Regions from separate parts of the Pandoraea commovens genome, predicted to be linked through region 1. Evidence: predicted binding sites of a transcription regulator. Region 1 holds the regulator's gene; each other region holds the start of a gene.
The links. The regulator sigma-54, encoded in region 1, starts transcription at its own class of promoters, with help from an activator protein. The targets are predictions, from matches to a motif close to TGGCANGNAANCTGCTTT.
Positions count from the first base shown of each region.

Region 2: a site for sigma-54 is predicted at 1,486-1,503, ahead of NTU39_RS20440 (acetyl-CoA acetyltransferase). Genes of this name have one in related genera too.
Region 3: a site for sigma-54 is predicted at 3,438-3,455, ahead of urtA (urea ABC transporter substrate-binding protein). Genes of this name have one in related genera too.
Region 4: a site for sigma-54 is predicted at 3,020-3,037, ahead of nirB (nitrite reductase large subunit NirB). Genes of this name have one in related genera too.

Region 1 covers NZ_CP102780.1:620,635-626,174, reverse strand. The annotation lists gene lptC (LPS export ABC transporter periplasmic protein LptC) at 1-52, shown strand, start outside; gene lptA (lipopolysaccharide transport periplasmic protein LptA) at 49-747, shown strand; gene lptB (LPS export ABC transporter ATP-binding protein) at 773-1,543, shown strand; gene NTU39_RS03285 (RNA polymerase factor sigma-54) at 1,637-3,127, shown strand; gene hpf (ribosome hibernation-promoting factor, HPF/YfiA family) at 3,269-3,625, shown strand; gene ptsN (PTS IIA-like nitrogen regulatory protein PtsN) at 3,861-4,316, shown strand; gene hprK (HPr(Ser) kinase/phosphatase) at 4,407-5,372, shown strand.
Region 2 covers NZ_CP102780.1:4,537,807-4,543,346, reverse strand. The annotation lists gene NTU39_RS20445 (TRAP transporter substrate-binding protein) at 1-867, opposite strand, end outside; gene NTU39_RS20440 (acetyl-CoA acetyltransferase) at 1,542-2,708, shown strand; gene NTU39_RS20435 (acyl-CoA synthetase) at 2,737-4,314, shown strand; gene NTU39_RS20430 (PPC domain-containing DNA-binding protein) at 4,311-4,847, shown strand; gene NTU39_RS20425 (PPC domain-containing DNA-binding protein) at 4,844-5,257, shown strand; gene alaC (alanine transaminase) at 5,344-5,540, opposite strand, start outside.
Region 3 covers NZ_CP102780.1:327,082-332,621, forward strand. The annotation lists gene urtC (urea ABC transporter permease subunit UrtC) at 1-441, opposite strand, end outside; gene urtB (urea ABC transporter permease subunit UrtB) at 442-2,064, opposite strand; gene urtA (urea ABC transporter substrate-binding protein) at 2,128-3,324, opposite strand; gene NTU39_RS01865 (DUF1059 domain-containing protein) at 3,612-3,824, opposite strand; gene NTU39_RS01870 (MFS transporter) at 4,129-5,400, shown strand; gene NTU39_RS01875 (GlxA family transcriptional regulator) at 5,420-5,540, shown strand, end outside.
Region 4 covers NZ_CP102780.1:4,507,642-4,513,181, reverse strand. The annotation lists gene NTU39_RS20305 (MarR family winged helix-turn-helix transcriptional regulator) at 1-64, opposite strand, end outside; gene NTU39_RS20300 (acyl-CoA dehydrogenase family protein) at 275-1,444, shown strand; gene NTU39_RS20295 (MFS transporter) at 1,445-2,848, shown strand; gene nirB (nitrite reductase large subunit NirB) at 3,204-5,540, shown strand, end outside.

The sequences.
Region 1 (5,540 bases):
GACCGCTCCGCGCGCGCCATCTCAGACTCCACAGGGCCCCAAGACCCCATGACCGATCGCCTTTCACTGCGACCCGCCACTGTATCGCTGCGTGCGCTTCGCGCGCTGGCCGCCGCCTTCGCCGTTCTTGGCGCACTGGCTGCACCGCTGGCCCACGCCGAACGCGCCGACCGCGACAAGCCGCTCAATATCGAGTCGGACCACATGAGCTATGACGACCTCAAGCAGGTCAACATCTTCACCGGCAACGTGACGATGACCAAGGGGACGATTCTCCTGAAGGCCGATCGCGTCGAAGTGACTCAGGATCCGGAGGGCTATCAGTACGCCACCGCTTACTACAAGCCGGGCGGCCCGCTCGCCTACATGCGTCAGAAACGCGACGGCATGGATGAGTACATCGACGGCTGGGGCCAGACCATCTATTACAACGGCAAGACCGAAGTCGCGACGCTCACCACGCAGGCCACGCTCAAGCGCCTGGCCGGTGGCACCAAGGTGCTCGACGAGATTCACGGCAGCGTGATCACGTACGACACCTACAATGAGGTCTACACCGCCAACAGCGGCGCCGATCAGGTCAACCCCAACAATCCGAACGGTCGCGTGCGCGCCACGCTCGCACCGCGCAACGCCACGGGCGCGCAGGCGCAGGCACCGGGCGCTGCCAGCAAGCCGGCCACCGCGCCCAAGGGCGACCTGCCGCCGCTGTCGCCTTCCAAGAACATCGGGAATCCGCGTGAGTAATTCTGCCAATAGCAACGCCTCGACCATCAACCCGGGCAACGCCCCGGTGGGCAAGCCCAGCGCGCTCGTCGTGCGCTCGCTCAAGAAGCAGTACGGCGCGCGTACCGTCGTCAAGGACGTGTCGCTCGACGTGAAGAGCGGCGAGGTCGTGGGTCTGCTTGGCCCGAACGGCGCGGGCAAGACAACCTCGTTCTACATGATCGTGGGACTGGTGCCTGCCGACGATGGCGAAATCCAGCTCGACGGCAACCTCATCAGCGAACTGCCGATCCACGAGCGCGCCCGCATGGGCGTCTCGTATCTGCCGCAGGAAGCGTCGGTGTTCCGCAAGCTCACGGTCGAAGACAACATTCGCGCCGTGCTCGAATTGCAGGTCGATGCACAGGGCAAACCCCTCAAGCGCGACGAAATCGAACGCCGCATCGAAGCCCTGCTCGACGAGCTTCAAGTGGGCCATCTGCGCGAAAATCCGGCGATGTCGCTCTCGGGTGGCGAGCGTCGTCGCGTGGAAATCGCACGCGCCCTGGCCACACAGCCGCGTTTTATTTTGCTCGACGAACCGTTCGCGGGCGTCGACCCGATCGCCGTGCTGGAAATTCAGCGGATCGTGCGCTTTCTCAAGGACCGAGGCATCGGTGTCCTGATTACCGACCACAACGTGCGCGAGACGCTGGGTATCTGCGATCACGCGTACATCATCAGCGAAGGCTCGGTGCTCGCCGCCGGCACGCCTGACCAGATCGTTGCCGACGAAAGCGTGCGTCGCGTCTATCTGGGCGAAAATTTCCGGATGTAAAGCAGATTTTTCGCATGTAAACCCTGCCTCCGATAGGAGTCAGGGACGGTTCCGTTGGCGTGACAAAGCCTCTACAATGAAGGCGAGACCGCTATGAAACCGACTCTTCAACTCCGCACCTCGCAGCACCTGACCCTCACGCCGCAGTTGCAGCAATCGATCCGGTTGTTGCAACTGTCGACGCTCGAACTCCAACAGGAAGTCGAGCACGCGCTCACCCAGAACCCGATGCTCGAACGCGAGGACGATTGGCTCGCCGGTTCGGTACGTGTGGGCACAGACGGGTCGCTGCGCAACGAGCGGAGTTCGTCGTCCAGCAGTTCGAACGACAACGGCCACGAGTCCGCCAACGGCCACGACGAAGCGCGCGAACTCGATGGCGAGGCCCGCTTCGACGACAACGCGTCGGACAATGGCAGCGACTGGAGCCTGAACGACTTCGCCCGCTCCGGCAGCGCATCGGACGACGACGACAATGCGCGTCCGCAACTGCATGTCGACCACCCCAATCTCCGCGAACATCTGCTGGCCCAGCTGCGCCTGACCAAGGCGAGTCCGCGCGACCGCGCGCTGGTGGAATTCCTGATCGAATCGCTGGACGAAGACGGCTACCTCGGTAGCCTGCTCGACGAGATTCAGGCCGAAATGCCCGAAGAGCTGGCGCTCGAAACGGAAGAAATCAACGCGGCGCTGGCGCTGCTGCAAAGCTTCGATCCGGCGGGCGTGGGTGCCCGCAGTCCGGCCGAGTGCCTGCGTCTACAGCTCCAGCGACTACCCGCAAGCGGTGTGCGCACCCTGTCGCTGCGCATCGTCACCGATCACCTGGAACTGCTGGCCGCGCGCGATTACACGCGTCTGCGCCGCCTGCTGGGTGTCGGCGAAGACGGTCTGCGCGCCGCGCATCAGCTGATTCGCTCGCTGGACCCCTTCCCGGGCTCGGCTTACGGCTCGCCTCAGGCCGACTACGTCGTGCCGGACGTGCTGGTACGCAAGCAAGGGAGCGGCTGGACGGCGGAGCTGAATCCGGAAGTGATGCCGCGTCTGCGCATCAACGAGATGTATGCGCGCATTCTCCGAAATAACCGGAACGATCCGGGAACCGGCAACCTCCAACAGCAGTTGCAGGAAGCGCGCTGGCTGATCAAGAACATCCAGCAACGCTTCGACACGATCCTGCGGGTGGCGCAGGCGATTGTCGAGCGTCAAAAGAACTTCTTCACGCATGGCGAAATCGGCATGCGGCCCTTGGTTTTACGCGAGATTGCTGATACGCTGGGTTTACATGAATCCACGATTTCACGGGTGACGACGAGTAAGTACATGCTCACTCCATTTGGAACCTTCGAGCTTAAGTACTTCTTCGGATCACACGTGGCAACGGAAGCCGGAGGCGCTGCGTCATCGACCGCCATCCGCGCACTCATCAAGCAACTCATAGGAGCTGAAGACCCGCAGAGCCCCCTTTCCGATAGCCGTATCGCGGAACTGCTGGCAGAGCAAGGTTTTGTGGTGGCGCGGCGCACTGTCGCGAAGTACCGCGAGGCCATGCGAATCCCCGCAGTGAACTTGCGCAAATCTTTGTAGGACAGTCCTGGTGCGCCATGTTGGCCGCTGGGGCATAACGCCGCAGTGCGACATTGCGTCACGTCAATGGCTCGCACCCTCGCTAGCCAGCGTCAACGTTGACGCGGCCTGCACTTCGGCATTTCAGCAAGGAGAGCAGCTATGAATCTGAAGATCAGTGGACACCATCTCGAACTCACGCCTTCGCTGCGCGAATTTGTCGTCAACAAGCTTAACCGCGTGTTGAATCATTTCGACCAGCTAATCGGCGCCGAGGTGATCCTCTCTGTCGACAAGACCAAGGAGAAGAGCGGACGCCAGATCGCGAGCGTCACGGTGTTTCTCAAGGGCAAAGAAATTTTCGTCGAGAAGTGTGACGAGAATATGTATGCCGCCATCGACAAGCTGATCGACATGCTCGACCGCAAGGTAATGCAGTACAAGGACAAGGTTCAGGATCACGGTCGCGAGGCCATCAAGCACCACGAACTTCCTCCTGAGGCGGAACCGCTGCAATAGCATCTTCAGGCGTGGTAATCGCATTGGCTGATACCGACGAAAACCCGCAAGGAACCACCCGAGCGCATATCCGTCTGTTGTAAGTCTGGCATCACCCACCGCGGGGCCGTTGAACGGCCCCTTTTGTATGGTTCGCCCCACTTCCGTGACTTGCCGCGAGCGCGGCGGCGAGTGGTCTATAATGCGAGGTCAATCGGGGGTTGGAGGGCGACTAAGCGTTCGCCCGCATTACAAGATGAACCGTTTAGCCAAACTCATACTCGAGTCCAACATCCTGCTTGGACTGTCCGTTACCAGCAAGAAGCGCCTGTTCGAACAGGTCGGCCTCCTCTTCGAGAACAATGCCGGGCTTTCTCGCGCTGTGGTAACCGACAATCTCTTCGCCCGTGAGCGTCTCGGCTCGACGGGTCTTGGAGAAGGCGTGGCGATTCCGCATGGACGCATTAAAGGCCTGAAGGTCCCAGCCGCCGCGTTCATCCGCCTGGAAGAGGCCATTCCGTTCGAAGCGCCCGACGGTCAGCCGGTTTCCCTCCTGTTTGTGTTGCTCGTGCCCGAGCAGGCGACGCAGCAGCACCTCGAAATCCTGTCCGAAATTGCCCAGTTGCTCTCGGACCCCGAGATGCGCAGTATCCTGATCAACGCGCCTAGCGCCAAAGATGTCCACACCGCGCTGACGAACTGGAAGCCCTGAGTCGTCCCGAGTCGTCTGCGCACCGGTACGAATCGCCGCGAACACACACGAATTCCGTAGCTCCCACACCCAACCGAACGAGGCGACGCGGTGGAACTGACCGGCATCAACGCGCAAAGCATTTTCGACGACAACGCCGCGACGTTGCGTCTGTCGTGGCTCACGGGCCATGAAGGTTGGGAGCGCGGCTTTACGCCGGAGAGCGTGGCTACGGCCACCTCCAGCGCCGACCTCGTGGGCCACCTGAACCTCATCCACCCGAACCGGATTCAGGTGCTCGGCGAAGCGGAGCTACGCTACTACCAGCGTCTTACGGACGAAAACCGCAAGCGTCACATGGGTGAAGTCATCGCGCTGGAACCGCCGTTCCTCGTGGTGGCAGACGGCCTTGAAGCGCCGCCCGATCTGGTGCTGCGCTGTACACGCTCCTCCACCCCGCTGTTCACCACGCCGCTGTCGACGGCCTCCGTCATCGACAGCCTGCGTCTGTACATTTCTCGCGTTTTCGCGCCGCGTTGCACGATGCACGGCGTTTTCATCGACATTCTGGGCATGGGCGTGCTGCTCACCGGCGACTCCGGTCTCGGCAAAAGCGAACTCGGTCTGGAACTGATCAGCCGTGGACACGGCCTGGTGGCGGACGATGCGGTCGATTTCGTGCGTCTCGGGCCGGATTTCGTCGAAGGCCGCTGCCCGCCGCTGCTGCAAAACCTGCTGGAAGTGCGCGGTCTCGGTCTGCTCGACATCAAGACCATCTTCGGTGAGACGGCTGTGCGCCGGAAGATGAAGCTCAAGCTGATCGTGCAACTGGTGCGCCGTCCCGATGGCGAATTCCAGCGCCTGCCGCTCGAAGCGCAGACGGTCGACGTGCTGGGCCTGCCGATCAACAAGGTGATTCTGCAAGTGGCCGCCGGGCGAAACCTCGCCGTGCTGGTCGAAGCGGCCGTGCGAAACACGATTCTGCAACTGCGCGGGATCGATACGCTCAAGGACTTCATGGAGCGTCAGCGCCAGGCCATGCAGGACCCGGACGGCATGCAGGGCAAATTGCTCTGAGCGTTCGCGATTCGGCGGCCCGAATCCACCGAGTCCGCCGAATCCGCCGAAACCTTCCGGGTATACCGCTATTTTTGCGTTTTTCTGTCAACGCCGCGCGATTGCGGCGCGTTTTCTAACATGTTGTAATCGCAACGCGGTTCATCCCCGTGCCCGCGCGTCACGACC
Region 2 (5,540 bases), 2.1 Mb from region 1:
GGCCATCACGCCATCGTTGAGCTTGCGCACGTCGTCGCGCTGCGCCATGGCGGCAGCGTTCACGTTGGCGGTGACAATCTCCTGAAGGTCCTTCGGCAGCTTGTCCCACTTCTGCTTGTTGGCGAGGAACCAGAAGCCGTCCCACATGTGGTTCGTCATCGACACGTACTTCTGGACTTCGTAGAGCTTGGCCGTGGTCAGCAGCGCCAGCGGGTTTTCCTGCGCTTCGACGATGTGCGTTTGCAGGGCCGAATACACTTCGGCGAAGTTGATCGACGTGGGCGACGAATCGAACGCCTTGAACATCGACGTCCACAGCGGGCTCGTCGGCACGCGGATCTTCAGACCCTTGAGGTCGGTCGGCGAGTTGATCGGACGGCTGCTCGTGGTGATCTGGCGATAACCGTTCTCCCAGATCTTGTCGAACGCGAACACGGTCGTCTTCGAGATCTGGCCGCGCACGTGCGCACCGAGATCGCCGTCCATGGCCGCCCACACCTGGCTGTAATCCTTGAACGCGAAGCCCACGCCCGAAATCTGTGCGGACGGTACGAGCGTGCCGAGAATCAGTGGCGAGAGCGTGAAGTAGTCGATGGCACCCGAGCGAATCTGGCTCAGCATGTCGCTGTCGGAGCCGAGCTGATTGTTCGGATAGATCTGGAAGTCGATGCGGCCTTTCGATTGCTCCGCGATCTTCTGCGCCATCTCCTTGGCGCGGATGTTCATCGGATGGCTGACCGGCAGGTTATTGGCGAACTTCAGTGTGAATTCGGCAGCGTGCGCCTGCGTCTGATACAACCCCGTAGCGGCGGCGGCCGATGTGGCGGCCACAACCTTGATGAAGTGGCGGCGATCCATGGTGCTCATACTGCATGTCTCCTGTTTATTGGTTTGGTGACTGCGTCTGAAGCGCAGGGCGTGCACACGTGCTGCCGTGCAACGTCCCGGCCAACTCGGAAAAGTGGCTGGCTAATCTTACGCAAATCGAATGCCAGTTCGGCATCCGAACGGGAAAACCCTTACGTTGTTAAGCATTAGTGAAATCCCGGGGGGAGTGCTGGGCGTGCGCCGTGCGCCTGTCACAGGCCTTTCATCAGGCGCAACAAGCCTTCGCGGCGATGTCTCGGGCGCGGCGCGTTTTGCTGCGCGTGCGCGACTCGGCCGAACCCAGCAAACATGCGGGTGTGACACCTGTCGCATTTCGTCGACGCCTTGCGACACTTGTCGCAAATGTCGCCGCGCCCGGTGCGACAGGTGTCGCACGCACTTCGGCGTGCGAGTCATTGTTGCGGCACAGCAAATTTGCTTCACCTGGCGTGCTTAAGAATTCACTTGATGGGCTAGTGACTCCCGCTTTACGCTTGCGTCAATTGCACAGGCGCCACAAGCGCGGCAAGAGAATGACCTCGCAACGACGACTGACCGGGCCGTCGATGTGGCAGATCGGGTGTAGCGCCACGCGCATGCAGACGCCTTGCAGGGATCTGGCATCGAAATTGCTCACCGGAGTCTGGATGACCCCAATTTTCCGGAGACACTTCATGGTTGCTGCATGCCTTACCGGCTGGGCCCACTCCCAGTTCGGCAAACTCGATAACGTCGACGCCGAGGTCCTGCTGGCCGACGTCGCTCAGGCCGCCCTCGACGATGCGGGCCTCTCGCCCGAACAGATCGATTCCATTCACGTCGGCACCTTCAACGGCGGTTTCCTGTATCAGGACTTCCCGTCGTCGCTCATCTTCAACCGCATTCCCGGCCTGCGTTTCAAACCCGCCACACGCTACGAAAATGCGTGCGCGACCGGTTCGGCTGCCGTGCACGGCGGGTTGCAATCCATCGAAGCGGGCAAAGCCACACATGTGCTCGTGATCGGCTTCGAGAAGATGACCGAACTCGCCACGCCGCAGGTCGGTGAAGTGCTGCTCAAGTGTTCGTATGCACGTGAGGAGGCCGGGATTCCCGGTGGCTTCGCGGGCGTGTTCGGCACCATCGCGCAGGCCTACTTCGACCGCTACGGCGATCAGTCCGATGCGCTCGCGCGCATTGCCGCGAAGAACCATCGCAACGGCTCGGTGAATCCGTACGCGCATATGCGTCGCGACTTTGGCTACGACTTCTGCCGCAACGTCTCCGAGAAGAACCCGTTCGTGGCCGGGCCGCTCAAGCGCACCGACTGTTCGATGGTGTCGGACGGTGCGGCTGCGCTCGTCATCTCCAAGGCGGACGTTGCACGTGGCATGCCCAAGGCGGTCGGCTTCCGCGCCGCTGTGCAGGTCAACGACTATCTGCCGCTCTCGCGCCGCGACCCGCTGGCGTTCGAAGGCGGGCAGCATGCATGGCGTCAGGCGCTGGGCGTGGCCGGGGTGTCGCTCAAGGATCTGTCGCTGGTCGAGACGCACGACTGCTTCACCATCGCCGAGCTCATCGAATACGAAGCGATGGGGCTGGCCAAGCCGGGGCAGGGCGCGAGTGTCCTCGCCGAAGGGTTGACGGAAAAGAACGGGCTGCTGCCGGTGAATCCGTCGGGCGGTCTGAAAGCGAAGGGGCATCCCGTGGGGGCTACCGGCGTCTCGATGCACGTCATGGCGGCCATGCAACTGACGGGTACGGCGGGCGACATGCAGATTCCCGATGCGAAGCTGGCGGGCGTCTTCAACATGGGCGGCGCGGCCGTGGCGAACTACGTGAGCATTCTCGAAGCGCGCTAAGCGTGCCGGGCCATCAAGGAGACGAGAAATGCTCAAGAAGGTTATGAACCTCGGCCGGCTGTTGGCCGACGTCGCACGCCGGCACCCGGACGAAGCCGGTCTGATCGTCGGCGACAACGTAGCGACGTGGGGCGAGATCGACGCCCGCGTGAACGCTGCCGTCGACGCGCTGCGCAAGCTCGGCGTGAAGAAGGGCGACAAGTTGCTCGTGCATTCGCGTAACAACTTGCCGATTTTCGAGAGCGCGTGGATTGCGTTTCGCCTCGGGGCCGTGTGGGTGCCGACGAACTTCCGCATCACCGCCCCCGAAGCGGCGTATCTGGGGCAGTCGAGCGGCGCTTGCGTGATGATTTACGACGCGGGTTTCGAAGGCCACGTCGATGCGGTACGGGCGGCGTCGCCCGCATTGCGACACGTCATCGCCCTCGGTGCGCCGCGTGCGGGCGAGCTGCATTACGAGACGCTCATTGCCGAACACATGGGCGCAGACGGGTACGAGGAGGAGGTGGAGTACGAAGATCCCTTGTGGTTCTTCTACACCTCGGGCACAACCGGCCATCCGAAGGCGGGCGTACTCTCGCATGGGCAGATGGCGTTCGTCGTCACCAACCATCTGGCCGATCTGATGCCCGGCATCACGTATCGCAGCCGCTCGATGGTCGTCGCCCCGCTCTCGCATGGCGCGGGCATTCATGCCATCGTCAACACGGCGCGCGGTGCGGCCAGCGTGTTGCTGCCGGGCGAGAAGATGGACGCGGAACAGGTCTGGCAGGCAATCGAGCGCCATCGGGTCGACAACATGTTCACGGTGCCGACCATCGTCAAGATGCTGGTGGAAGATCCGGCGGTGGACCGCTACGACCATAGCTCGCTGCGTTTCGTGATCTACGCGGGCGCGCCGATGTACCGCGCCGATCAGAAGTACGCGTTGCAGAAGCTGGGCCGCGTGCTGGTGCAGTACTACGGACTGGGCGAGGTGACGGGCAACATCACGGTGCTGCCGCCGTGGCTGCATAGCGATGACGACGATGCGCCCGATGCACGCGTCGGCACGTGCGGGGTGCCGCGCACCGGTATGGAGGTGGCGATTCTGGACGAGCAGGGGCAGCGTCAGCCGGCGTTCGCGTCGGGCGAAATCTGCGTGCGCGGTCCGGCCGTCTTCATGGGGTATCACAACAATCCGGACGCCAACGCCAAGGCGTTCAAGGACGACTGGTTCCACACCGGCGACCTGGGTCATGTGGATGCGCAGGGGTTCCTGTACATCACGGGCCGGGCCTCGGACATGTACATCTCGGGTGGCTCGAACGTCTACCCGCGCGAGATCGAGGAAGCGCTGCTCACGCATCCGTGCGTGTCGGAGTGCGCGGTGCTTGGCGTGCCCGACCCCAAGTGGGGCGAGAGCGGGCTCGCGGTGGTGGTCGCCCGGGAAGGCATGGCCGCTCAGGCCGATGAACTGCTCGGACATCTCGAAGCGCGTATTGCCCGCTACAAGTGGCCGCGTCGCTTCGTGTTCTGGAGTGCCATGCCCAAATCGGGCTACGGCAAGATCGTGAAGAAGCAAATCAAGACGATGCTCGAAGAGCAAGGAGACTATCGACTATGAAACCTGCGCTTTCACGGGTCTATCGACATGCTGGCGCCCCCACGTTACCCCGTGTGGAAGACTGCGTGTTGAGCGGGCAGCACGAACTGCGCGTGACGATCCGGACTGGTGCCAATCTCGGCGAGGCTTTGCGCGCGGCGTTATCCCGCTATGCGTACGGCGGCGGCGTCGGGCGTTTCTGTGCGGGGACCGCGCGAGGTCTGCGGTACCACATGATCGAGAACACGACGGATGCGGATCGTCCCTTCGGCTATGGTCAGCCGGTCGACGAGATGCGCGAAGTCGATCTGATCGGCGGCGCGATTACCGTGGGCCGAACGGCCGACGGCGCGACGCTGATGCACTGCCATGCGGGCTTTTCCGATCCGTCGGGCGAGTTGCATGGCGGGCATCTGATTCTCGATCACACGTGGGCCGGAGACGAGCCGGTGGTGATTCGTCTTTGTCTCTTTGCGCACGGCGGTTACGTGACGGGGGACGACGAGGAGACGCGGTTTCATCTGTTGCGTCCGGTGGCGGGAGAACTGTCATGAGTGTCGCGCTGGATGTTCCCGTCGCCATCGAGAATGGCACGTTGGGCAGGTTGGTGGTGGCACGTCTGAAGCCGAATCAGGATCTGACGGAAAGCATCGAAGCGCTGTGCGCCGAGCATTCGATTGCGCGCGCGATTGTGCGTGGTGCGGTCGGGAGTCTGATCGATGCGAGGCTGGCGTTTCGCGCTGGCGACGGCTGGCGCGAGCAGGTGGTGAACGGCCCAGGGGTGGAGATCCTCAATGTATTCGGCGAGGTGGATGCGCGTCCTGGGGCAGCGAGTGCCATGCCGATGCTGCACGGCATGGTGGCGGACACCGAAGGCCGCATGTTTGCGGGACGCTTCGTGCGCGGCGGCAATCTCTCGTTTATCACCATCGAGGTGACGTTGCAGGAGTGGTTGCCAGCCTGAGCGTGTAAGCGGTGGCAGAAAGCGAAAAGGGGGACGCATCCGATGCGTCCCCCTTTTTTCGTCGTACTCGACGGCTACCGTTATCGTTATGCGGTGACCGGCTGCACCAGCCCGTCTTCACGGAACATGTGCTTGATGCCGCGCACGGCCTGACGGATGCGCGACTCGTTTTCGATCAGCGCGAAGCGCACGTATTCGTCGCCATACTCGCCGAAGCCGATGCCCGGCGAGACCGACACCTTCGCCTGCGCGAGCAGCTTCTTGGCGAATTCGAGCGAACCGA
Region 3 (5,540 bases), 290 kb from region 1:
GGCGAAGTGCTCGGTGCCGGTCCAGTACCAGGGCAGTTCTTTCCAGTCGAGGAACACCATGAAGTCGGGCAGATCGCTGTGATACACGCCGTCGCGACCGATTCCGCGCATGAGGTACATCCCCATCGCATAGCCGCCAAGCGCGAAGAACAGGCCGTGACCGAGGCTCAGAATGCCGCAGTACCCCCACACGAGATCGAGCGCCAGCGCGGCAATCGCGTAGCACATGATCTTGCCGACGAGCGTCATGGCGTATGCCGATAGATGCAACGGATGTGTGGCGGGCAACACCAGCGCACACACCGGCACGATCACCATCACCGCCAGCACGAACGCCAGCAGCACCGGGGCGACGTGTTTCGGCAGCAGACGGGCGCGCGCGGGCACGTCCAGTGGCATCGTCGGGGCGACACCTTCGGGAAGAAAGTTCGACGTCTGCATTCAGGCCTCCGCACTGCGCCCTTTGAGCGCAAACATGCCCTGCGGGCGTTTCTGGATGAACAGCACGATCAGGATCAGCACGGCGATCTTCGCAAGCACTGCGCCCCACACGGGTTCGAGCAGCTTGTTGGCGATGCCCAGACCGAATGCGCCGACGATCGTCCCCGCGAGTTGGCCCACGCCGCCCAGCACCACGGCCATGAACGAATCGATGATGTAGCTCTGACCGAGGTCCGGGCCGACGTTACCGATCTGCGAGAGGGCGCAGCCGCCGAGACCGGCGATGCCTGCGCCGAAAGCGAAGGCGTAGCTGTCGACGCGTCCCGTCTTCACGCCGACGCACGCCGCCATCGAGCGGTTCTGCGTCACGGCGCGAATGAATAGACCGAGGCGCGTGAGATTGAGCACCGACCACGTGAGCGCCACCACGACCAGCGCGAACACCAGAATCACGATGCGGTTGTACGGCAGCATCAGATTCGGCAGTACGGCGACGCCGCCACTCATCCACGACGGATTGATGACTTCGACGTTCTGCGCGCCGAACAGCGTGCGCACCGCCTGAATCAGGAGCAGGCTGATACCGAACGTGGTGAGCAGCGTCTCCAGCGGACGTCCGTACAAATGCTTGATGACGGTGCGCTCCAGCACGAAACCGAGCGCGGCGGCCACGACGAACGCGGCGGGCACGGCGGCGACGAGATAGAAGTCGAACGCCCCCGGCAGGAAGCGCTGGAACAACGTTTGCACGACGTAGGTGGCATACGCGCCGACCATCAGAAACTCGCCGTGCGCCATGTTGATGACGCCGATCAGGCCGTAGGTAATCGCCAGCCCGAGTGCCGCGAGCAACAGCACGCTGCCGAGCGACAGACCGGCGAACACCGTCCCGAAGAACTCGCTGCGGCGCTGTGCGGCGGCCAGTTGCGTGAGCGCGATGTCGGCGGCGCTGCGCACGGTGGCGTCGGGCTCGGCGTAGGTGCCGTCGGCCTGCTTGGCGACGATGGGCAGCAGCAGATCGCGCATCTGCGGATCGCCCGCAGAGGCAATCAGATCGATGGCTTCACGGCGCTTCTTCGGATCGGTGTCGTGCAGCGCCGACTGCGCCCAGAGCTGATCGAGACGTTTGCGCAACGCAGGATCGGTTTCCTTCTGGCGCGCTTGTTCGATCAGCGTCTTGAACGCGGGCGACGGGTTCTGCAACATCGTGTCGATGGCTTGCGCACGCGCGTCGCGATCGGTCGACAGCAGCGTACCGGCGGCGGCGGCCGTCGCAACCTTTGCGCGCAGCACGTTGTTCAGCGTGAGCGACCCGGCGTCATCGGCTTTGACCGGCGCACCCGTGATCGGGTCGACGTACTTGTCGTCCTTCTGAATCGCGAGGCGCTCGCCCACGGTCACGGCCGAGTCGTCGGCGAGTGCCTTGAGGAGTGCGGCCGCCTGCGGCGAACCGTCGGCGGCGAGGTGATCGATGGCTTGTGCCTTGGCGTCGAAGTCGTCGCCCGCGAGGGCGGTGAGGTCGGCGTCGGTGACGGCGGCACGGGCGGGGTGGGAGATTGTCAGCGCAGCGCCCAGCGAAAGCAGGACAAGGGCGGCAGCGGTCCAGCGTCTTATCGTTATCATGCGAAACCTCTGCATGCGCCGGAAGCGCGGTGTGCGGCTCCGGCGCAAGGAATGGAAGGAAGATCAGACCTTGTCGGGCTTGCCTTCGTTACCCGCGATGAACGGGCTCCACGGCTGGGCACGCACCGGCGCCTTCGTCTTCCACACCACGTTGAACTGACCGTCCGGGCGGATTTCGCCGATCATCACCGGCTTGTGCAGGTGGTGATTGCCGTCCATGACCATGTCGAAGCCGTCCGGCGACTTGAACGATTGACCGATCATGGCGGTGCGAACCTTGTCGACGTCCACGCTGCCCGCCTTCTCGACGGCCTGCTTCCACATATGCATGCCCACGAAGGTGGCTTCCATCGGGTCGTTCGTCACGCGCTTGTCGCCGCCGGGCAGACCCTTGGCCTTCACGTAGGCAAACCATTCCTTCTTGAACGCTTCGTTGGTCGGGTTCTTGACCGACATGAAGTAGTTCCATGCGGCCAGATGCCCCACGAGCGGCTTGGTGTCGATGCCGCGCAGTTCCTCTTCGCCGACCGAGAACGCCACGACCGGCACGTCCGTTGCCTTGATGCCCTGATTGCCGAGTTCCTTGTAGAACGGCACGTTCGAATCGCCGTTGATCGTGGAGATGACGGTGGTCTTGCCGCCCTGAGCAAACTGTTTGATGTTGGCGACGATGGTCTGGTAGTCGCTGTGGCCGAACGGCGTGTAGACCTCCTGAATGTCCTTGTCGGCGACGCCCTTCGAGTGCAGGAAGGCGCGCAGGATCTTGTTGGTCGTGCGCGGATAGACGTAATCGGTGCCGAGCAGGAAGAAGCGCTTGGCGCTGCCGCCTTCCTTGCTCATCACGTATTCCACAGCGGGGATCGCCTGCTGATTCGGTGCAGCGCCCGTGTAGAAGACGTTCTTCGACATCTCTTCGCCTTCGTACTGCACCGGGTAGTAGAGCAGACCGTTGAGTTCTTCGAAGACGGGCAGCACCGACTTGCGCGACACCGACGTCCAGCAGCCGAATACGGCGGCGACTTTGTCCTTGGTGAGCAACTGACGAGCTTTCTCGGCGAAGAGCGGCCAGTTCGAGGCGGGGTCGACGACCACGGCTTCGAGCGGTCGGCCCATCACGCCGCCTTTGGCGTTGATGTCGGCAATGGTCATGAGGGCGACGTCCTTGAGCGACGTCTCCGAGATGGCCATCGTGCCCGAGAGCGAATGCAGGATACCGATCTTGATGGGCTGCTTGCTTTGCGCGAACAAGTTGGGCGCCATGCCGGTGAGCGATGCGGCGCCCGAGAGGGCCGCCATCTGGAGTAGCGTGCGTCGTTTCATGGTACGTCTTCCCCTTTCCTGGTTAGACCGGTCGATCCGGTATAGGGGGAATTAACGCAAGGGTCGTGCCAGCGTGCTGCCATTAGGGGCGCAAGGCGTGTCGACGGGGGCGGGGGGATGGATTTTCAGGAAGCCCGCTATGGGCGCGAGACACGGTGGTGCGACGGCGCGCCGTATTGGTGCGCACCGACTTGGCGCGCGAACCTGTCCGTTCGCGCGTGAGAGGGTCAGGCTTTGCGCGGCGAATCTAAGGGCGGTGTGCCGTCATGAAAGAGGGATGTCAGAAGCGAACGCAGTTCCGCCGAATCGGTGTGCTTGTGGACCGTGACCGCGTGCTGCACGGCCGCCTCCAGCAATTCGTTTTCGGAGTCTGCGCAAAGCGCGACCGAACAGTTCATTTCGCTGGGGAATTCCCGGCAATCGATGAATTTGCGAGCCATGATGCTCTCCTCGCACAAACAGACAGATGACGCATGCATGAACCACAGCGAGCGATGAACGCCACGCGAAGTGGTTCAAAAAGTATAGGCCGCAGGGGATGAGGCGACGGTAACGAGACGGGTTTCCCCAGGGGGTAGTCACGCGCCAGGTGCGCACCTTAGATCGAGGTGCGGGAATGCCCCCACCGGGGGGTGTCCGACATGCCGCTCTGGCATTTTTTGATGCATGATTGGCATTCGTGCCAAATTGGCTGACGGCAAGATGACGGCGTCCGAAGACTTCTCACCGACTCGACATCACACCATGACCGATACCGTTGCCGGGCGCACCGCGCCACCTTCCGAACCCGCCGGGCATCAGCGCCGTCGACTGGGCCGACGCTATGCCGCCGTCCTCGCGGCCTGTCAGGCGCTCTACACGGCGGCGTTGTCGGTCGACCTCACGCTGACCGGCCTCGTCGGCTACATGCTGGCGTCCGACAAGGGGTATGCGACGCTGCCGTTCTCGCTCATTACCGTCGCTTCGGCAATTACAACGATCTTCGCGTCGATGCTGATCCAGCGCTTCGGCCAGCGGCTCGGCTTCGCGCTGGGCGCGCTGTTTGGCACTGTGGGCGGTCTGGTGTCGGTGATGGCGATTTACGAGAAGCACTTCGCGATGTTCTGCGCGGGGACGGCATGTGTGGGCGTGTTTCAGGCGTTTGCGCGTTACTACCGGCTTGCGGCGGCGGATGTCGTGCCCGTCGAAGACAAGCCGCGCGCCATCTCCGTCGTACTCACGGGCGGCGTGCTGGCGGCCGTGATCGGACCGGCGCTCGCGGCGGGCAGCAAGGACTGGCTCGCGCCGGTGACGTTCGCCGGTTCGTATCTCGTCGTGACGATCCTCTCGGGCATCTCGTTGCTGCTGCTCGTCGGCTTTCTGCGTGACTTGCCGGTGCACGCAGCGGGTGGGGCGGCGGGCGGTGCGACGGAGCTTCCGGCGCGTCCGCTGGGCGAGATCATGCGCCAGCCGATTTACGTCGCGGCGCTCGCGAACAATCTGATCGGCTTCATGGTGATGATGTTCGTGATGACGGCGACGCCGATTGCAGCAGTCGCGTGCGGTCACAGCATCGACGATGGCGCACACATCATCGAGTGGCATCTGGTCGGCATGTACGCGCCGTCGTTCTTCTCCGGTCATCTCGTGAAGCGTTGGGGTGTGGTGCCGGTGCTGCTGCTCGGCATCGGCATGTCGGCGCTGTGCGGTGTGCTCGCGCTGATGTCGACGAGTCTGGCGTACTTCTATGCGGCGCTGGCGTTTCTTGGCGTCGGCTGGAACTTCATGTTCGTGGGCGGAACGACGTTGCTCACGATGTCGTACCGTCCGGCCGAGCGTGCACGCGCGCAGGCCGCGAACGAATTCATCACCTTTGCGGGTACTGCGCTGGCGAGTCTTTTTGCCGGGCAATTGCTGGCGCGTTTCGGCTGGGCCACGATCAATCAGGCGACGTTCCCTTTACTGACGATCGCGGCGCTGGCGACCGTGTGGTACGCCGTCGATGCGAAGCGTCGTCCGGCGCACGCGACGGCTTGATATCGACTGACCGTTCACCATGAGCCAACCTCGTCTCGTCGCGTTTCTTCTCGTGCCGCCGTTCGTTCTGCTGGATCTGGCGGGGCCGCTCGACGCGTTTCACGCCGTCGTCCGCAACTTCACGGAGCTGGGGCAGGAAG
Region 4 (5,540 bases), 2.1 Mb from region 1:
ATTGTTTGCCCGCCAGCAGCAGATGGCTGGTGAAGACAAAGCGGAGCGATTCTAGGGAGGTCATGGCGAAAGATTATATGTTAACTAATAATTAGGATGCTAGCTAATAGGCTGTTGCGAAATCCGTGGGAATCGTGGGAAGCCTCGGGCAGCATCCTTGGCAGAGGCTGACGTGGCGTGCCTTTCGGCGATGTCGGCGGGTAAGATAGCGGCATCCGGCGCGCAGGCTTCACGCCCGTCGCCAAGTGTTACGACATATTTCAAGGGACGCCCAATGACATCCAAGGGACTGGATAGCGAATCGTTCGAGCTGCTGCTCGCTGCGGTCCAACGCTTCATCCGCGAGCGGCTTGTGCCCGCCGAGAACGACGTCGAGGAGCACGACGAAGTGCCCGCCGTCATCGTCGAAGAGATGAAAGAGATGGGACTGTTCGGCCTGTCGATTCCCGAGGAGTTCGGCGGGATCGGTCTGTCGATGGTGCAGGAAGTGCGCGTGGCCTATGAGTTCGGGCAGACGTCGCTGGCGTTCCGTTCGGTGTTCGGCACGAACGTCGGCATCGGCTCGCAGGGCATTCTGATGGACGGCACCGACGCGCAGAAGCGCGATCTGTTGCCGCGCGTGGCGAGTGGCGAACTGATCATGTCGTTCGCGCTGACCGAGCCGGACGTGGGATCGGACGCGGCTGCGCTCAAGACCCGCGCGGTGCGCGACGGCGACGTCTATGTGCTCGACGGCGTGAAGCGTTTCATCACCAACGCGCCGCGCGCCGGGGCGTTTACGCTGATGGCGCGTACCGGCGGCGAGGGCGCAGGCGGCATTTCGGCGTTCATCGTCCCCGCTGACACCCCGGGCCTGTCGCTGGGCAAGGCAGACAAGAAGATGGGGCAGCGCGGCACGAAGACCTGCGACGTCGTGCTGCAAGGCGCGCGCGTCCCGGCGGCGAACATCATCGGCGGCGAAGCCGGTAAGGGTTTCAAGACGGCCATGAAGGTACTCGACCGGGGGCGTCTGCACGTGGCGGCGCTCGCCTGCGGCATGGCGCAGCGCATTCTCGACGAGTCCGTGGCCTATGCCCGCGAGCGCAAGCAGTTCGGCGAGCGCATCGGCGACTTCCAGTTAGTGCAGGCGATGCTCGCCGACAGTCAGGCCGAACTCTACGCCGGGTGGTCGATGGTGCAGGACTGCGCCGCGCGATACGACGCGAAGCCCGTGGGCAAGCGCGACGCCGACGTCAGCACGCGGGCCTCGTGCGCCAAGCTGTTCTGCACGGAAATGGTCGGACGCGTGGCGGATCGCGGCGTGCAGGTCCACGGCGGGGCGGGCTACATCAATGAATACAAGGTCGAGCGCTTCTATCGCGACGTGCGTCTGCTGCGTCTGTACGAGGGCACCACGCAGATTCAGCAGCTCATCATTGGCCGCGCGTTGATGCAGAGGGACTGAGTGAGCCGACGCGCGCTGCCCTTTCTGGTGGCGTCGACGTTCTTCATGGAGAACCTCGATGCCACCATCATCACCACGTCGCTACCCGCCATGGCGACGGACTTCGGCGTCGCGCCGTCGCAACTGTCCATCGGTCTGTCGGCTTATCTCGTTGCACTCGCTGCGTTCATTCCGGCGAGCGGGTGGCTGGCGGACCGGCTCGGGCCGCGCCGCGTGTTCCCCGCCGCCATCGCGCTTTTCACGCTGGCGTCCGTGCTGTGCGCGATGAGCACAAGCCTCGGCATGTTCACCGCCTGCCGGGTGCTTCAGGGGCTGGCCGGGGCAATGATGGTGCCTGTCGGGAGACTCGTCGTGCTGCGCAATACCCCCAAGCCGGAACTGGTGCGTGCCATTGCAACGATCACATGGCCGGGCCTCGCCGCCCCCGTCCTCGGTCCCGCGCTTGGGGGCTTCATCTCGTCGACGTGGAGTTGGCACTGGATCTTTCTGATCAACGTGCCGCTGGGCCTCGCGGCATTCGCGGGCGCGTTGTGGTTGGTCGGCCCCTCGCCGGGCGAGCGCAAGCCGTTCGATCTGCCGGGCTTCGTGATGAGCGGCGTCGGTGCCAGCTTGCTGATGTTCGGCGTCGAGCTGGCAAGCCGCACGCCTGCCGACTGGCCGATGGTGATCGGTTGCCTCGCCATCGGATTGCTCTCGATGGGCTGGTCGATCCGGCACTTCCTGCACACGCCGCACCCGCTCATCAATCTGGCGGCCATGCGCGTACAGACGTTTGCCGTGACGGTGTGGGGCGGTTCGCTTTTTCGCATGACGATCGGCAGCGCGCCGTTTCTGCTGCCGCTCATGTTCCAACTGGCGTTCGGTCTGAGCGCGGTGACGTCCGGCCTGCTGATGCTCGCACTCTTCGCGGGCAATCTCGGCATCAAGCCCGCAACGACACCGATCCTTAAGCGCTTCGGCTTCCGTCGTGTGCTGCTCGGCAACGGTGTGCTTGTCGTGATCGGCTTTCTGATGTGCGCCGCGCTGTCGTCGACGACCCCGTTCTGGATCGTCGCGCTCGTGCTGCTGTTCGGGGGCATCTGCCGGTCGATGCAGTTCACCACGCTTGCCACGATGGCATTCGCCGACGTGCCACCTGCCGACATGAGCGGCGCTGCGACGCTGTCTTCCGCGCTTCAGCAGATGATGACGGGCATGGGCATCGCGCTTGGTGCGCTCATCCTCAAGTTCACGGAAGTGGCGGGTGTCGCACCGTTCAGCACCGCGAGTTTCCGTTGGACGTTCGTCGTCATGGCGGTGATTGCGTTACTCGCACTGATCGACGGCATGCGCCTGCCGCACGACGCTGGCGCGCAAGTCAGCGGACACAAATCGTCAGGTGCCAAACCGAAGGAAGCCAGTTGACGCACCGCGTGCAGGCATCAAGTTGGTGCGCGCGGGGCTGCGGCCCAGCGTCATGCACTGGTGCGGTGCAACAGATTTAACGTTTTTTAGCGCCACTTTCGGGCGTTTCCCATAGACAACTTCTGATCTTCTCCTTGCCCGGTAACGCTCGGCGGGCGATATCCCACGTGCTGGCACGCTTGTTGCGTTAGCGTTAGTGCCAGCGGCAAAGGCGTCGCCGGCAAAGAATTCAGGTGCGACGTCAGGCGGGACAGCCTGCGACGTACCCACAGGACAACGGCGTCCCTCTGTGCTTCGGCACGGATGGACGCCGTTTTGTTTTTCGGGCGCTGCAGGCGCTACAGGAGAAGACAGCATGCGCAAACCTCGTCTGGTCGTCATCGGCAACGGCATGGCCGGCATCCGCACGCTCGAAGAGCTGCTTGAGATTGCACCGAACCAATACGACATCACCGTGTTCGGCGCCGAGCCGCATCCGAACTACAACCGTATCCTGCTCTCGCCGGTGCTCGCTGGCGAACAGGCGTTCAAGGACATCGTGCTCAATCCGCTCGACTGGTATGCGGAGAAGGGCATCACGTTGCATCTGGGCCGCGAAGTCACGCAGATCGACCGTCGGAGCCGTGTGGTGCGCTGTGCCGACGGCACCGAAGCGCCTTACGACCGTCTGCTCATCGCGACCGGCTCCAGCCCGTTCATTCTGCCGGTGCCGGGCAAGGATCTCGATGGTGTGATCAGCTATCGCGACATCCGCGACACCGAAATCATGATCGAGACGGCCAAGGTGAAGCGTCACGCGGTCGTGATCGGCGGTGGACTGCTCGGTCTGGAGGCGGCCAACGGCCTGAAACTGCGCGGCATGGACGTCACGGTCGTGCATCTGGCCGACACGCTGCTCGAGCGTCAGTTGGACAGCACGGCGGGCAAGCTGCTGCAACAGTCGCTCGAAGCGCGCGGCCTCGCGTTCCGTCTGTCGCATCAGACGTCCGAGATTCTCGGCGACGACAACCGCTGCGTGCGCGCCGTGAAGTTCAGCAACGGCGACGAAATCGCGGCGGATCTCGTGGTGATGGCCGCAGGCATCCGCCCGAATACCACGCTGGCGGAAGCGGCCGGTTTGCACTGCGCACGCGGCATCGTGGTGTCGGACACGCTGCAAACCTACGATCCGCGCATCTACGCCGTGGGCGAATGCGTGAGCCATCGCGGCGTGGCGTACGGTCTCGTCGCGCCGTTGTTCGAGCAGGCCAAGGTCTGCGCGAATCACCTCGCGTTGATGGGCATCGGCAGCTATCGCGGCTCGGTGCTCTCCACGAAGCTCAAGGTCACGGGCATCGATCTGTTCTCGGCGGGCGACTTTCTGGGCGGCGAGGGCACGGAGGAAATCGTGCTGTCGGACCCGGCGAGCGGCGTCTACAAGAAGCTCGTGATTCGCGACGACAAGCTCGTCGGCGCCTGTCTGTATGGCGACACGGCGGACGGCGCGTGGTACTTCAAGCTGCTGCGCGAAGGGCGCACGCTGGGCGAGTTGCGCGAGCGCATCATGTTTGGCGAGTCGAGCGTGGGCGACGTCGGCACGCAAGGGCAGAACCGCGCGTCGGCCATGGCCGATACCGACGAGGTCTGCGGTTGCAACGGCGTTTGCAAGGGCACCATTGTTAAGGCCATCACCGAGAAGGGCCTGTTCACGCTCGACGAAGTGAAGAAGCACACCAAGGCCGCCAGTTCCTGCGGCTCGTGCGCAGGGCTGTGCGAACAGATTCTGATGAGCACGCTCGGTTCGACCTACGACGCCGCGCCGAAGGAGAAGGCCGTGTGCGGCTGCACCGACCTGTCGCACGCAGATGTGCGTCGTGCGGTGCGCGAGCATCGCCTGACCACGCACCGCGCCGCCTTCGACTTCCTCGAATGGCGCACGCCCAACGGCTGCGCAACGTGCCGTCCGGCGCTGAACTACTACATGCTCAGCACGTGGCCGAAGGAAGCGGTGGACGATCCGCAAAGCCGCTTCGTCAACGAACGCGTGCACGCCAACATCCAGAAGGACAACACGTTCTCCGTCATCCCGCAGATGAAGGGCGGTGTGACGAATGCGAGCGAACTGCGCCGCATTGCAGATGTGGCCGACAAGTATCAGATTCCGATGGTCAAGGTCACGGGCGGTCAGCGCATCGACTTGCTCGGCGTGAAGAAGGACGATCTGGTGAACGTGTGGCGCGATCTGGGTATGCCGTCGGGTCACGCTTACGGCAAGTCGATCCGCACGGTGAAGACGTGTGTGGGCAGCGAGTTCTGCCGCTTCGGCACGCAGAACAGCACGCAGATGGGCATCGATCTGGAGACGATGCTCGCGAACATGTGGTCGCCGCACAAGGTGAAGCTGGCCGTGTCGGGCTGCCCGCGCAACTGCGCCGAAGCCGGGATCAAGGACGTGGGCGTGATTGCCGTCGACTCGGGCTGGGAGCTGTATGTGGGCGGCAACGGCGGCATCAAGACGGAAGTGGCGCAGTTCCTCGTGAAGGTGAAGACGGCCGAGGAGGTCAAGGAGTACACCGGCGCGTTCCTTCAGTTGTATCGTGAGGAAGCCTACTACCTCGACCGAACGGTGCATTACCTCGATCGCGTGGGCCTCGATTACGTGAAGCAGCGCGTGGTGGCGGACGCCGCCAATCGTCGTGCCCTGTATGAGCGT